3 regions of the Pseudoalteromonas sp. T1lg65 genome follow, and region 3 is predicted to be linked to each of the others. Evidence: predicted binding sites of a transcription regulator. Region 3 holds the regulator's gene; each other region holds the start of a gene.
What was found. The regulator sigma-54, encoded in region 3, starts transcription at its own class of promoters, with help from an activator protein. The targets are predictions, from matches to a motif close to GTTGGCACGNNNNTNGNNT.
Positions count from the first base shown of each region.

Region 1: a site for sigma-54 is predicted at 1,804-1,822, ahead of ACSLBF_RS05475 (flagellar assembly protein T N-terminal domain-containing protein). Genes of this name have one in related genera too.
Region 2: a site for sigma-54 is predicted at 1,785-1,803, ahead of ACSLBF_RS20720 (EF-hand domain-containing protein). Genes of this name have one in related genera too.

Region 1 is NZ_CP196837.1:1,293,063-1,297,294, reverse strand. It holds gene flgA (flagellar basal body P-ring formation chaperone FlgA) at 1-376, shown strand, start outside; gene flgM (flagellar biosynthesis anti-sigma factor FlgM) at 449-772, shown strand; gene flgN (flagellar export chaperone FlgN) at 765-1,193, shown strand; gene ACSLBF_RS05480 (LPP20 family lipoprotein) at 1,205-1,684, opposite strand; gene ACSLBF_RS05475 (flagellar assembly protein T N-terminal domain-containing protein) at 1,857-3,062, shown strand; gene ACSLBF_RS05470 (hypothetical protein) at 3,209-3,394, shown strand; tRNA gene ACSLBF_RS05465 (tRNA-Arg) at 3,520-3,596, opposite strand; gene ACSLBF_RS05460 (FlgO family outer membrane protein) at 3,826-4,232, opposite strand, start outside.
Region 2 is NZ_CP196838.1:824,812-829,043, reverse strand. It holds gene ACSLBF_RS20730 (hypothetical protein) at 1-209, opposite strand, end outside; gene ACSLBF_RS20725 (sensor histidine kinase) at 211-1,578, opposite strand; gene ACSLBF_RS20720 (EF-hand domain-containing protein) at 1,891-2,112, shown strand; gene ACSLBF_RS20715 (crotonobetainyl-CoA--carnitine CoA-transferase) at 2,145-2,369, shown strand; gene ACSLBF_RS20710 (S8 family serine peptidase) at 2,970-4,112, shown strand; gene ACSLBF_RS20705 (S8 family serine peptidase) at 4,161-4,232, opposite strand, start outside.
Region 3 is NZ_CP196837.1:377,209-381,440, forward strand. It holds gene rapZ (RNase adapter RapZ) at 1-177, opposite strand, end outside; gene ptsN (PTS IIA-like nitrogen regulatory protein PtsN) at 191-649, opposite strand; gene hpf (ribosome hibernation promoting factor) at 651-938, opposite strand; gene ACSLBF_RS01700 (RNA polymerase factor sigma-54) at 967-2,466, opposite strand; gene lptB (LPS export ABC transporter ATP-binding protein) at 2,514-3,239, opposite strand; gene lptA (lipopolysaccharide transport periplasmic protein LptA) at 3,239-3,781, opposite strand; gene lptC (LPS export ABC transporter periplasmic protein LptC) at 3,771-4,232, opposite strand, start outside.

The DNA.
Region 1 (4,232 bases), 920 kb from region 3:
TTTATTTCCTGTTTTAGTCAGCACAACCATGCTCGCCAAAGGGAGTGTGATTACCGAACAAGATATTAAGACCGAGTATCAACCCAAACGATTTAGACGTGCAGCCTATATTGAAGACGAAAAACTGCTCGTAGGTAGTCGAACCAAACGTAACATTCGTGAGGGACAGCCATTCACAGACAATCAGATTTGTATGGTGTGTAAAGGTGACACCATCATCATTTACGCAAAAACCAGAACATTGACGATAAAAACTTCTGGTGAAGCGCTCCAAGATGGTAATATAGGAGAACAAGTAAGAGTAAAAAACTTACGCTCAGGCAAAACCTTGCGTGCAAAAGTGATTGATATTGAATCAGTAGAGGTTAATTTATAAAAAATTTGCTAAAGTAAAGTTGTTCAAGGCCGATAACTAGGTCGAGAGTATATTTTAATTGGGTCGATTATCATGGTTAACAATATTAACGGTCAAAACCAGTCTAGCTCGGTTGCTAATAATGTAAAGCAGCAACGTGCTGAATTACAAAGAAATGAAGCTAATAATGCTTCATCAAAAACTCCGGCGTCCCCGAAGGCTGCTGCTGATTCAGTAAGTCTGACACCGCAAGCTCAGCAACTGAAAGGGCTAAATGAAAAAGCACAGCAGTCTTCCGGATTCGACGAGAAAAAAGTCGAACAACTGAAAAAGGCAATTGCTGAAGGCAAGTATCAAGTAGATGCTGAAAAGCTAGCTAAGAACATCGCGGCATTTGAGTTTGATGTGTATGGATGATCTAACGCATTTATGTATTCACAAATTAAATGACCAAATCTCTTCGCTAGAAGCAATGACCCAGCTTCTAGATGAAGAGTTAAATGTGCTCGCCTCCAGAAATGGAACGGAACTTAAACCCCTCGCCAAACAAAAACTTACCCTGATTTCCCAACTACAAAAAGTAGATAAAGAGTTAAGCCAGTTTAATCCTGATTTATTCAAAGCTGAAGATGTTATTCCCTTGGTTGATAAGGTGAAATTGCTACTTAACGAGTGTAAACGCAAAAACGAAGTTAATGCCAAAGCAGCTCATCAAGCAAACCTCAGCACTCGCGAACTAAAAGAAATCTTGCTCGGTGCCCCAACCTCAGTAACTTATGGACAGGACGGTAGCGTATCTGGAAGTGCTGGTGAGCTAGTAAGAAACTTAAAAGCCTAGTATTTGGCTTTTTATTTAAGACTATAGTGAATTTTCTTTATCTTCTTAGGCTTCGCCTGAGCTATATACAAATCATAGACTTGCTTCATATCTAACTCCAGCTCAGTTGCGTATGTGTCACCCACAGCATAAGTCTTGATAACTTTAGCACCTCTTACCAAGCCCTTAACTTGTGCTTTTAGACCATCATTTTGAGCTATTGCGCCCTTTACTGTCATGGAAGAAGTTAAATTTTGACCGTAAAGTTGCTCAGCAAGCTCACGATAAGCCTCAAGTTTAGACACTTTAATTGCCAGCAACTGTTTCTGGCCCTGTGTTTCTCCAGGCTGAGCACTCAATGGCGCGTAGCCTACTGCTCTTAAAACCGGATAGGTATCAGGCTGGATTGTTTCATATTCGACATGCTTATCAATTAAGCTCGAACATCCTGTTCCCGCCAATAGTGCACCATTTATCATTAATATAGTTAAAACTTTAGCGGAATATTGCATGATAAGAACTCCACAAGATCAATTAAACTCTATACTAAGACCTACTTATTTAATGAAAACTAGAAACGCAGTAAGGTCGTAGCAAACTTGCTTAGTTATATGCACGATTCTTGCCAAAATTTGGCACAGGTATTGCTGCTATTTTATAAGATGTATTTTTGGGCTTGTAGCAATGAAAAAGTTTGTCGGTATTAGTTGTACGCTGTTTTGTTTAGTCGCAGGAACGCCAGCCAGCGCAGAATGGTTTGAAGTTACAGGTATGGCGAATATTAAAAATGGTGATCATTCCAAAGCACGAAGAAAAGCAGTCAATGACGCAATCACACAGGCGTTACTGTTTTCCGGTGCCTCCGTCACCAGTGTACAAACTGTCACCGATGGTATTTTAACGCAGGATCAACTTAAACTGAGTGCCAATGCCGAAATTCAGAGCGCCAATGTAATTTCAGAGTCACAAGTCGGTGACACTTGGCAGGTCACATTACACGTTGACATCATGCCGCAAACTGAAAAATGCCCAATCAGTGCCTACAACAAACAAATAGCGATCACTCAAAGCCAATTGAAAAACAAGCATCAAGCCACTTTGGGTCAAATTTTTGACATACACAAGGCTACCAGTGAACGTTTATATCAGACGCTCAATTCTCAACGAGCAAGTCTAGAACCTGTACCTTATTACGCCCAACCAATTGAAGTTAACAAGTTTTTTAATCAACGATTTGATTACAATGAACAGCTCATTGAAACGGTAACTGCAAATACTAACAGCCAATATGTTCTGTTGAGCCAAATCACCGATATCTCAGGTGGAGAAAAGCTCAATGGTAGCTTAGCATTTTGGAAAGATGACAAATACGTCAGAAATTTTAAAATGGACTTCGCACTGTTTGATGCCCTATCTCATGAGCGGATTTGGCAACAACAGTATTCTGCACAAGGGATCTGGCCTTTTGAAAAGACCAAGTTAATTGATGTATACAGCGATACCTTTTGGCAAACAGACTTTGCCGATGAAATTCAGTCCATTTTAAATCAAGTTGTAATCGACCTAAATGGTGCTGTTGCTTGCTTGCCTACCAAGGGAAAAATCCTTCATATTGAAGGAGATCGCGTCGTGATAAATCTTGGTAGAATGCACGGTTTAGAAAATGGTCAACTCCTAAATATTGCCCATAACAACCCGATAACGGATGGAGACGGTAGAAAGTACCTACATCAGATTAAAACCATTAACCAAGTGAGAGTGGTGCAGATTAACGCTCAAAACGCCATTGCCGTAAATATCAGCCAGCGTCCTTTGAACAATATCCAACTGAACGACTTGGTAGAGATCCAAGTAGAACCAAACGAGTCGTTTTCGCTGATTGATGAATAACAGGCCATCTCCCGCGGTTGTGGCCTTAGAAGAATAAAAACTTCCAGAAATAATCTCATTGAACGCTAATGATTGACTCCTTATCAAAGCTCAATTAGCTTATTTATTCGCCAATTTGGCGAGAGGATAACTTTTAAGGAGAAACGATGAAATTATCACTCAGAAAAAAAGCGATCAAAAGCCTTTCTAAAGAATCAAACATAGCAAAAAATGTGACGCCATATATTGCAGGAGGCAACTGGGATTTCTCAATTGCTTACACCTGTGACTATGGAGATTACTGCTTAGGTTACACACATAAATATCGTTGTAGACCTACCGACTTTTGCTAGTTAACCTCACCTGAGGTTGATTAAAGCCCCGCAGACTCTATGAATTAGGTCTGCAATTAGCACCGCTGGTTTTCATTGCTTGATAGCCATTGCGGTTGAAATTAGAGCGATGGAAAGGTTAACGATGGCCGAAACGATGGGAATCGAACCCATAACCTTCCCCTTAGGAGGGGGATGCTCTATCCAGTTGAGCTACGTTCCGGCAACAGACAGCAAACGAGCCTGCTCATTATTTCCTGACAAGTTTTAGTATACTTATTCCATCTAAGTTTTGAACCCCTAAGAGCAAAAAATGATGATTGTCATGAGGTTAGCTGCATATTTCAATGTCATTGCAAAATTTTACTGGCTTAGTTTGTTAAGACTGCATAGGGGTAATTGCGGACGAGTTGAACGGAGTTGGTGATAGGTATAATCTGGATTGATCATACCTATCGTGAGGCGGTTGCCTGGTCGTCTAAAATAAAATAAGGAATGGTAACCGAAGAACTTGCGATAACTAGGTTCGTAGCAAACTCCATCATACGTGCATTCACCTCAACTCCGCGTTCTCGATATATCAAGGTGCCACTTAATACATGACTCGGCTTAGCCTTGCTAAGTAACCTACTCGCATCTCGACTAAACAAGAAGTCTCCTCGCTCAGTCACATCAATACGACCTGTAGATTTAAAATCCAGTGCTTGAAAGCCGAGCTGCTGCATTTTTAACATCAACGTCTCAGCAAGTTGGTTACCAAGCTGATTAGTACCACGTAATGAACGGTTAAAGTCCACGAAACTAGTCACGGCCACAGAGCGTAAATTTTGATCTAGCGCCGAGTCTGCCAACTCTAACG
Region 2 (4,232 bases), on a different replicon from region 3:
TCGATAAACTGATTTAGTTGATCAGCGTTGATATATTCAATGTCGAGCGGGTTGTAATGCGCATTTTTACAACGTTGAATTAGCGCTTTTACCGTGCTTGTAATCGGCGGAAAAGCAGTTTCCTTTGCAGCTGCTTCGCTTTGGCTATTTGGGCTTATGGCACAGCCTACGAGAGAAAAAGTGATCATAGTAATAATCGCAAGCTTCATTCTAAATCTCCTTTGGAAAGCTAATCTCTATACACGCACCTGTTTTGACAGGCACCCAGCGCAATTTTCCTGCTAATTGGTTTACACACTCAGAAACAATCGCAAGGCCTAGTCCAGAGCTTTGGTGTGGTTTATCTTGCTCCTTCTCACAGCGGACAAATGGCTGAAAGAGTTGCTCTGGATTGTCGTGGACAATGCCTGAGCCATCATCCGATACCAACAAATTTATCGCCGCATTGTGTTCTTGCACACAAACGATGGCTTTGGTCTTGGCATATAGGATAGCGTTGTTGAGAAGTTGAATAAGGATCAACTTCAGTGGAAAATGGGGCAGGGGGATTGAAACATCAACCTCCCAGCAAATTTCGATGTTTGTACTGTTAATACGTTTGTGTAAATGCTGCTCAACTTCGAATTGGATAGTGCTCATGCACACTTTGTGGTTCATACACTCGGGGTGGCTTGCGGCACTGTAATTTAGTAATGCATCAATTTGTTGTAATAAAGTATCAACTGCTTGAGACATCAAGTTCACGATCCTACGCTGCTTACAGTTGATCCCACCTACAATTTCACCGTCTAGTAAGTTTACGCCTTCGTTTAATGACGCTAACGGAGTCTTAAGCTCATGCGTCACATGACGTAAAAATGTTTCTTTTTGCTGCTGGACTCGCTGCAATTCTGCGTTTAGCCAGTTGAGTCGCTCACCGAGCTGTTGCATCTCAAGGCTTCCTTCAAGCTTTATTGGTTTGGAGAAGTCACCTTTCCCAACAGCCGATATTGCCGAATCTACTTTACCAAGTGCAGAGCAAAGCCGGTTGATTAAAAATAAACTCAGGCCTATCAAGAGTGGATACAAAATGACTAGTCCTAACAGAAAAGCTTTTTGATCATTTGCGAAGCTCTCTTTGTGTTGGTTAAGTTGCAGCTCAAGTTGGTTTTTAAAGCTAGGAGCTAGCGTTAATAGTTGCTCAGATAAATGTGCAAGCTGCGATGCATTCGGCGCAGCGATGTCGCTGCGTTTTTGAAATTGTTGCCAATTTGCGACAAAGCTTGGGGAGGGAGCAAAAGCTAACTGTGCTATCTGGTCACGTGTTGTATGCCACTTTTCGTTGATACTCGTCGCGAGTTTATCATTTTGCAACAGCTCATTGTTTTTAGACGCCTTTTCCAAACTTTGCAGGTCGTGGATCAGCTGATTGTAATCAACAATAAGTTGCTGATTTTGTTGATAGGTTTCGTGTACTTCCTGCTGATTTAGTGACAAGGTATGGGCATACCATAAAGTAAGTAAGCACAGCGGAAATATACCCACTAATAAGGCGAATAAAACTTGTTTTTGTAGCGGTAAAAAAAACATGTTTTTCATATCCTAAATCTCACTTGTTATGTATTCGATTTATGCATTCCATGACTAGGTGTTGCAAAATAGCGACATCGTAATGTATTGATATTATTAACATTTAAATCTTCAGCGATCGCTTATGTAGCCATTTGGCAACATTATTACTTAATTCTGCCTGAATTATTTTCGATGATTTTTATTAACTCTATGTATTTATTGGCTTTTTATTTTTTGGCACTAAGTTTGATTAGTAAGAGGTGAGCAGCAAGAAACGCTGCAGCTTATTAGCTTCCAACTCAATGTTGAAATAACTTAATGAAATAAAGAGGAATAATTATGAAATCATTCACAATTCAACTATCAGTTTTAGCGTTTTCTCTATTGTCTATCACGGCTCAAGCAAGCTCTGCTTTTGCCGAATATGACGCTGATAAAGATGGCTACATTTCGCTTTCAGAGTCGAAGGTTAATCCAAAGCTAATGGCACAATTTGCAGATTTAGACACAGATGAAGATGGTCGTCTAAGTGAATCTGAGTTCGCTAAGTTTAACGGTTAATAGTAATTAATTCGATTGAAAAGGAGAATGGTATGAAAATCAGATATGTAGGTATTACAACAGTTTTAGCATTGGTCAGCACTTTAAGCTTTGCAGCTAGCGAGACCTTTATCGATTTGGACAAAAATGAGGACGGTAAAATTAGTCGAGTTGAAGCAGCGTCGTCTTCACAGCTGCTCGCTCGATTTGATGAGCTTGACACCAATAAAGATGGTGTTTTGAGTGAAAGTGAATTTGCGAAGTATAGCGATGAATAACCGCTAAAGTTCCTGTGGTGGCGTCGGATTAAAAAGGTGCCACTCCTTCCCAAGCCCTCTGTGTTGAGGGCTTTTTTACTCTACCGCAGTTGCCCACCTGACTTGCTATAAATACATGTTTATTGCTAATCGCTAGCTTCTTAGTTTCGGCGTTTAAAAAAAATACCTTTTAAACATAATAAAACCTCACTTTTAAAGATAATAACTGACCTCAGCTGCGGATAAGCGTTTTGAAAGTGTGAATATTTAAGAGCCCATGACACTTCTCGTACCAATGAAGAAATTTCATTCAATATTAAGGCGTTTTTACACGGTAATAGCTGGTTATTGCAAGTGAAAGCAACGAAGAGAGTGAATAAAATAGCATTATTGGGCAAATTCGCTTATCCGCAGCTGAGGTTAAATACTTATTCGTATGACTACAAAGCGCCGATTTACTTAACCGCTCAGCTGGGTTGTTCATAAAGCTTTATGCGGTTTTTAGAAAAACAAGGAATATTTTCTTCGTTATAACTTTGACAATTATGAATAGTTTACTAATTTTGTTATCGACCTGTTTAAAAGGTTAACAATTTGAATAATTATAATAGGAACAACAAGATGAAAAAAACTATTCTAACTTTGTCCATTCTCTCATCTCTAGGTATAGGAACCGCTCTTGCGGGTGATGCAACGTATCAAGGCGCACAAATGGATGCGGCAATTGCAAATACGTGCATCATTCGTTTCAATGACAATGTTTCTAAATTTGATGTAGAGGGCAAAGCTCGTGGAATGGTGGCTAAAGTGAACGCTCAAGCCAAACATATCTATAAAAACACGATTAAGGGAATGGCAGTCAACATGAACTGCGAAAAAGCACAAGCGGTGTTTGCTGGAAACACTGATATCATGCGTTTTACACCAGACGGTAAAGTGTATGCGAATCCAGCAATTGCTAAAGGTAAACCTGGTAATGGTGGCAGCGATCCGCAGCAAGTTCCTTGGGGAGTGACACGAGTTGGTGGTCCTGTTGATGGTAGCGGTTACACAGCGTGGGTTATTGATACCGGTATCGATTTAGACCATCAGGATTTAAATGTTGACGCCAGTCGTGGCTTCACTGCATTTTCCAGCGGTAGAAACGCAGGTATGGATGATGGCAATGGTCACGGCACCCATGTTGCGGGAACCATCGCTGCATTGAATAATGACATTGATGTTGTGGGAGTTGCTGCTGGCGCAACCGTTGTTCCAGTCAAAGTACTTGATGCGCGTGGATCTGGTAGTTGGTCTGGCGTGTTAGCTGGAGTTGATCATGTCGCTGTGAATGCAAGCCCTGGAGATTGCGCGAATATGAGCTTAGGTGGCGGCTTCAACCAAGAGTTGAATGATGCTGTGGAAAGCGCAGCACAACAATCCGGAGCATTTTTTGTGGTAGCCGCGGGCAACGAAAGCCAACATGCTGGAAATGTTTCTCCAGCGAGTGCCTCACATAATCGCGTTTACACTATTTCTGCATCGGATTCGAATGACAACTTTGCGAGCTTTTCTAACTATGGCAACCCTCCGGTAGATTATGCGGCTCCAGGTGTGGCAATCCTGTCTACCAGAAGCGGTGGTGGCACAACGACCATGTCTGGCACTTCTATGGCATCGCCAGCTGCTTGCGCCGTTATCATGATGCGTAACGGAAATCCAGCCACAGACGGTAAAGTGTCAGGTGACCCTGACGGAAACGCAGATAGCATCATCCACCTTTAATTAAAACAACCTGAGCATCTTACAAGGTGCTCAGGTTGCTCTAGTTTATCACCCGTCAATGATACCATTGCAGTTATTATCTACACCATCTCTACTCCAGCGACCTTTACTGTCATTCAT
Region 3 (4,232 bases):
ATTGCGAACGTCAATACTTACGGCGATCTTGTCGTAACTGTCAGAAACGCTTCTGACTAATGAGGGCAATAAATTGACTGGTATATTATCAACGCAGTAGTAACCTAAGTCTTCTAAGACTCTCAACGCGACAGACTTACCAGAGCCTGAGCGGCCACTGATAATAATTAACTCCATTCCTTGTTCTTGCTCAGTTACTTGACTCATTCTGGATCACCGAAAATAACTCATCATCTGTTTTTGCTTGCCTAAGTTGCTTACAAAACGCTTTGTCTTTGAGTCTATCAGCAATTGTTGCCAAGGTCTTTAGGTGATGCTGATTATCTCCATCAGGTACAATCAGAGCGACGAAAATATCCACGGGGCGCTTGTCTATGGCTTCAAACGGAATCGCTTGCTCACTCACAAGTACCATAGTGACGACATGATCGATACCGGCTAGTCTTCCATGTGGGATCGCAATACCCTTGCCTATCCCTGTGCTACCAAGCTTTTCTCTGGTCATCAGTGCATCAAGAATAGCGTGCTGACTAACCTCAGGAAGCTGAGTGTGTGCCAGCTCACTAATATATTCGAGAATACGCTTTTTGCTATTAAAAAGGACCGCAGCTTTACTACAGTCCTTATTTACAAGTGAACTCAATTTCATTTTAATGACGAGTTAATTTCTCTTTATGTTTAATTACTTGACGGTCTAGCTTATCGATTAAACTATCAATCGCCGCGTACATGTCCTGGTGTTCAGTCGAAGCAAATAGTTCTCCGCCGTTCACGTGCAAAGTAGCCTCTGCTTTTTGTACTAGTTTTTCAACGTCTAGGATCACATGGACATTGTTGATGTGGTCAAAATGCCTCTCCAGCTTCGCAAATTTGTTGGTGACATAGTCTCTAAGTGAATCTGTAATTTCTACGTGACGACCAGTTAAATTTAGTTGCATAAGCATTTTCCTTCTTTGGTTTAACGTCTTAAATCAAGCTTTTACGCTGATTTGACGGTGGAATGGCTAGGGATTCACGATACTTTGCGATCGTGCGCCTTGCTACCTTGATTCCCTGTTCAGCTAGTATGTCTGCGATTTTACTATCGCTCAAAGGTTTAGCTGTGTTCTCCGCAGCTACCAGCTTTTTGATCAGTGCTCTAATTGCTGTTGATGAGCACTCACCTCCGTTTTCTGTACTTACATGGCTTGAGAAGAAATACTTCAGCTCAAAAATGCCGCGAGGTGTATGCATATATTTTTGAGTTGTAACCCGGGAAATTGTTGATTCATGCATATCAACCATCTCCGCGACATCGTTAAGCACCATAGGACGCATTGCCTCAGGTCCATGTTCAAAGAATGCCTGTTGTTGTTGCACAATGCAATTAGTTACTTTCAATAAAGTGTCATTTCTACTTTCAAGACTTTTAATGAACCACTTTGCTTCTTGCAAGTGTGAACGGATGAACTGACTATCAGAACTGGAGCGTGCGGTTCTAGACATTGCAGCGTAGTGATCATTCACTCTAATTTTAGGCATTGCGTCGGGATTCAGCTCTACCACCCAACGACCTTTCACTTTTTTTACTGACACGTCAGGTATCACGTATTCAGGTTCTTCATGAAGAATACTGGCCGCAGGTTTGGGATTGAGGCTATGAATAAGCGTCATTACCTCTTTTAGTTCATCTTCTTTGAGGCGAGTTTTCTTCATTAACGTTCGATAGTCACGGCTGGCTAGCAAATCTATATGGTCGGTTAGCACCATTTGTGTTTCTTTTAGCCAAGGCGTTTCTGGCGCAAACTGACGTAACTGAATACAAAGACATTCTTGAAGGCTTCTTGCTGCAATACCGACGGGGTCAAAAAGTTGGATACGTTTTAATACGGCTTCAATTTCATCTAACTCAATCGTTTCCTCGCTTTCATCGCCATTTAAGCTTTCTAAAATCTCTTCGCAAGATAGAGTCAGAATTCCTGATGTATCGACGGCCTCAATAATAGCAGTAGCAATGGCATGATCGGTTGGACTAAAAGGGGTGAGTTGTAGTTGCCACATTAGATAGTCGTGTAATGACTCAGATGTTTCGCCTTGATAAACATTGTCGTCATCAGGTAAAGGACCTGAGCTACTACTAGGAGCGGCGCTCATGTATTCATCCCAAGTGACATCCATGGCGAGTTCTTCACTAACTGTATCTTTGCTCAGGGCAGTATCCGAGTCTAACTCATAATCACTGACTTGACTCTCATCACTGGATTCTGAATTGTTTTGATCCGTGTTTTTATCTTGGTCAGATATTTCCACGCCATCAGAATCTTGAGATTCAGACTCGTCCACCTCTAACAATGGATTGCTATCTAGTGCTTCTTGTATTTCTTGTTGTAGATCCAATGTGCTCAATTGCAGCAAGCGGATGGCTTGTTGCAGCTGAGGTGTCATGGTCAGTTGCTGCCCCATACGCAGCTGTAATGATTGTCTCATGTATCTCTAACAATCCTTTTTCACAGTTGTTATTACTACCAATCTAACTATAGCTTGAATTGCTCACCTAGGTAGACATCTCTTACTGTTTGATCTGCCAAAACATGCTCAGGGGTGCCTGATGCTATTAGCTCACCATGAGAAACAATGTAGGCGGTTTCACAGACATCTAAGGTTTCCCTGACATTATGATCTGTAATTAAAACCCCAATACCTCGATCTCTTAGGTGCTTTATTATTGTCTTTATATCTAACACTGAAATCGGGTCAACACCAGCAAAAGGTTCATCTAAAAGGATAAATTTTGGGTTTGCGGCTAAAGCTCGAGCAATTTCTACCCTTCTTCGTTCTCCACCTGAAAGCGCCATACCCAATGAGTCACGAATATGCTGAATGTTAAACTCATCTAGAAGTTCGTTAAGCTCAATCTCACGCTCTGTTTTATTGAGATCTTTGCGAGTTTCTAATATCGCCATAAGGTTCTGATACACAGTGAGTTTTCTAAATATGGAAGACTCTTGTGGTAAATAGCCAATACCTAAGCGGGCACGGCTATGCATGGGCAACAAGGTGATATCTTGGTCATCGATTTGAATAACGCCTTTGTCGCTCGGTACTAAACCAACAATCATATAAAAAGTAGTGGTTTTCCCCGCTCCGTTTGGACCAAGTAAACCGACTATGCTACCAGCTTTAACATTGAGAGCTACGTTCTTGACAACTTGTCTGCCTTTGTAGCTTTTTGCTAGGCCTTGTGCAATTAATTCACTCATTAATTGTTACCTTGCTCTTTTAACCCTTTATTAGATTGATCTTTGTCATCTTTGACCGGCACTAAAATGGTACGCACTCTGGAGTCTTTTTGATCTGAGCGGTCTGCACTGATCAGCTGCTTATCGATGTCATAGGTGATGCTGTCAGCATTCATTTTCTGTCCGGCTTGTTTAATCTCCGCATTACCTGAGATAACTAAGGTCATGGTGGCAACGTCATAGCGTATTTCGTTGGCTTTTGCTTCCAGCATAGTGCCATCGGCTTGCTGTTCAGTAAAAATGGCAGGGGAACCTTTGGCAATAAGCAATTGCTTATTATCACCAAGCTCCTTTCGACGGTGTGCTTCTAATTTATCGGCGGTAATGCGACGAAGACCATGAATGACCGTTACGTTTTTCTCAAAGATGGCAATGTCGCTTTGTAATTGGGCTTGCTGCCGATCTGAGTCAATAATAACTTGCGAATCTTCTACTGATGAAGCAACGGTAGCCCATACACTGAGGCTAAAAAGGGTTAAGGTAGTAAAGAGTTTACTGATCATAATAGATAGTCTTTGTATGATTGATAAGTTCAATGACCTCATTGTGTAGGTCAGCGGTTAATCCCTTACCTGTAATTTTGAGGCTTGGGCCAATTATTTCTACTGGCTGTTGGGAGTTCATCAGTTTTTGTTTTATGTCTACTCTTACGTTGTCAGCAAAAACATCACTGATCATCGCTCCCTCGGTTAAGTTTTTAGCTAGGACATTGCCTTCAAGTACCAGCATATTGTTATCGTATAACGTGGCTTCTGCTGCGCTGAGCTCCCAATTTTGCTCACCATTGTATAAAGTGAACACAGGCTGGGTAAAGTGACTAAAACCTAGCTCTTGAAAAACTTCCATTTTATTAGCTTTAACTTGGTAATTTAACTGGCCATTTTCACTGTAGGCAAGTTGCTGAAGTTGTGTTGCTATATAGTCTGGTTTAGCTAAGTGTTCTTCTTGCTTTAC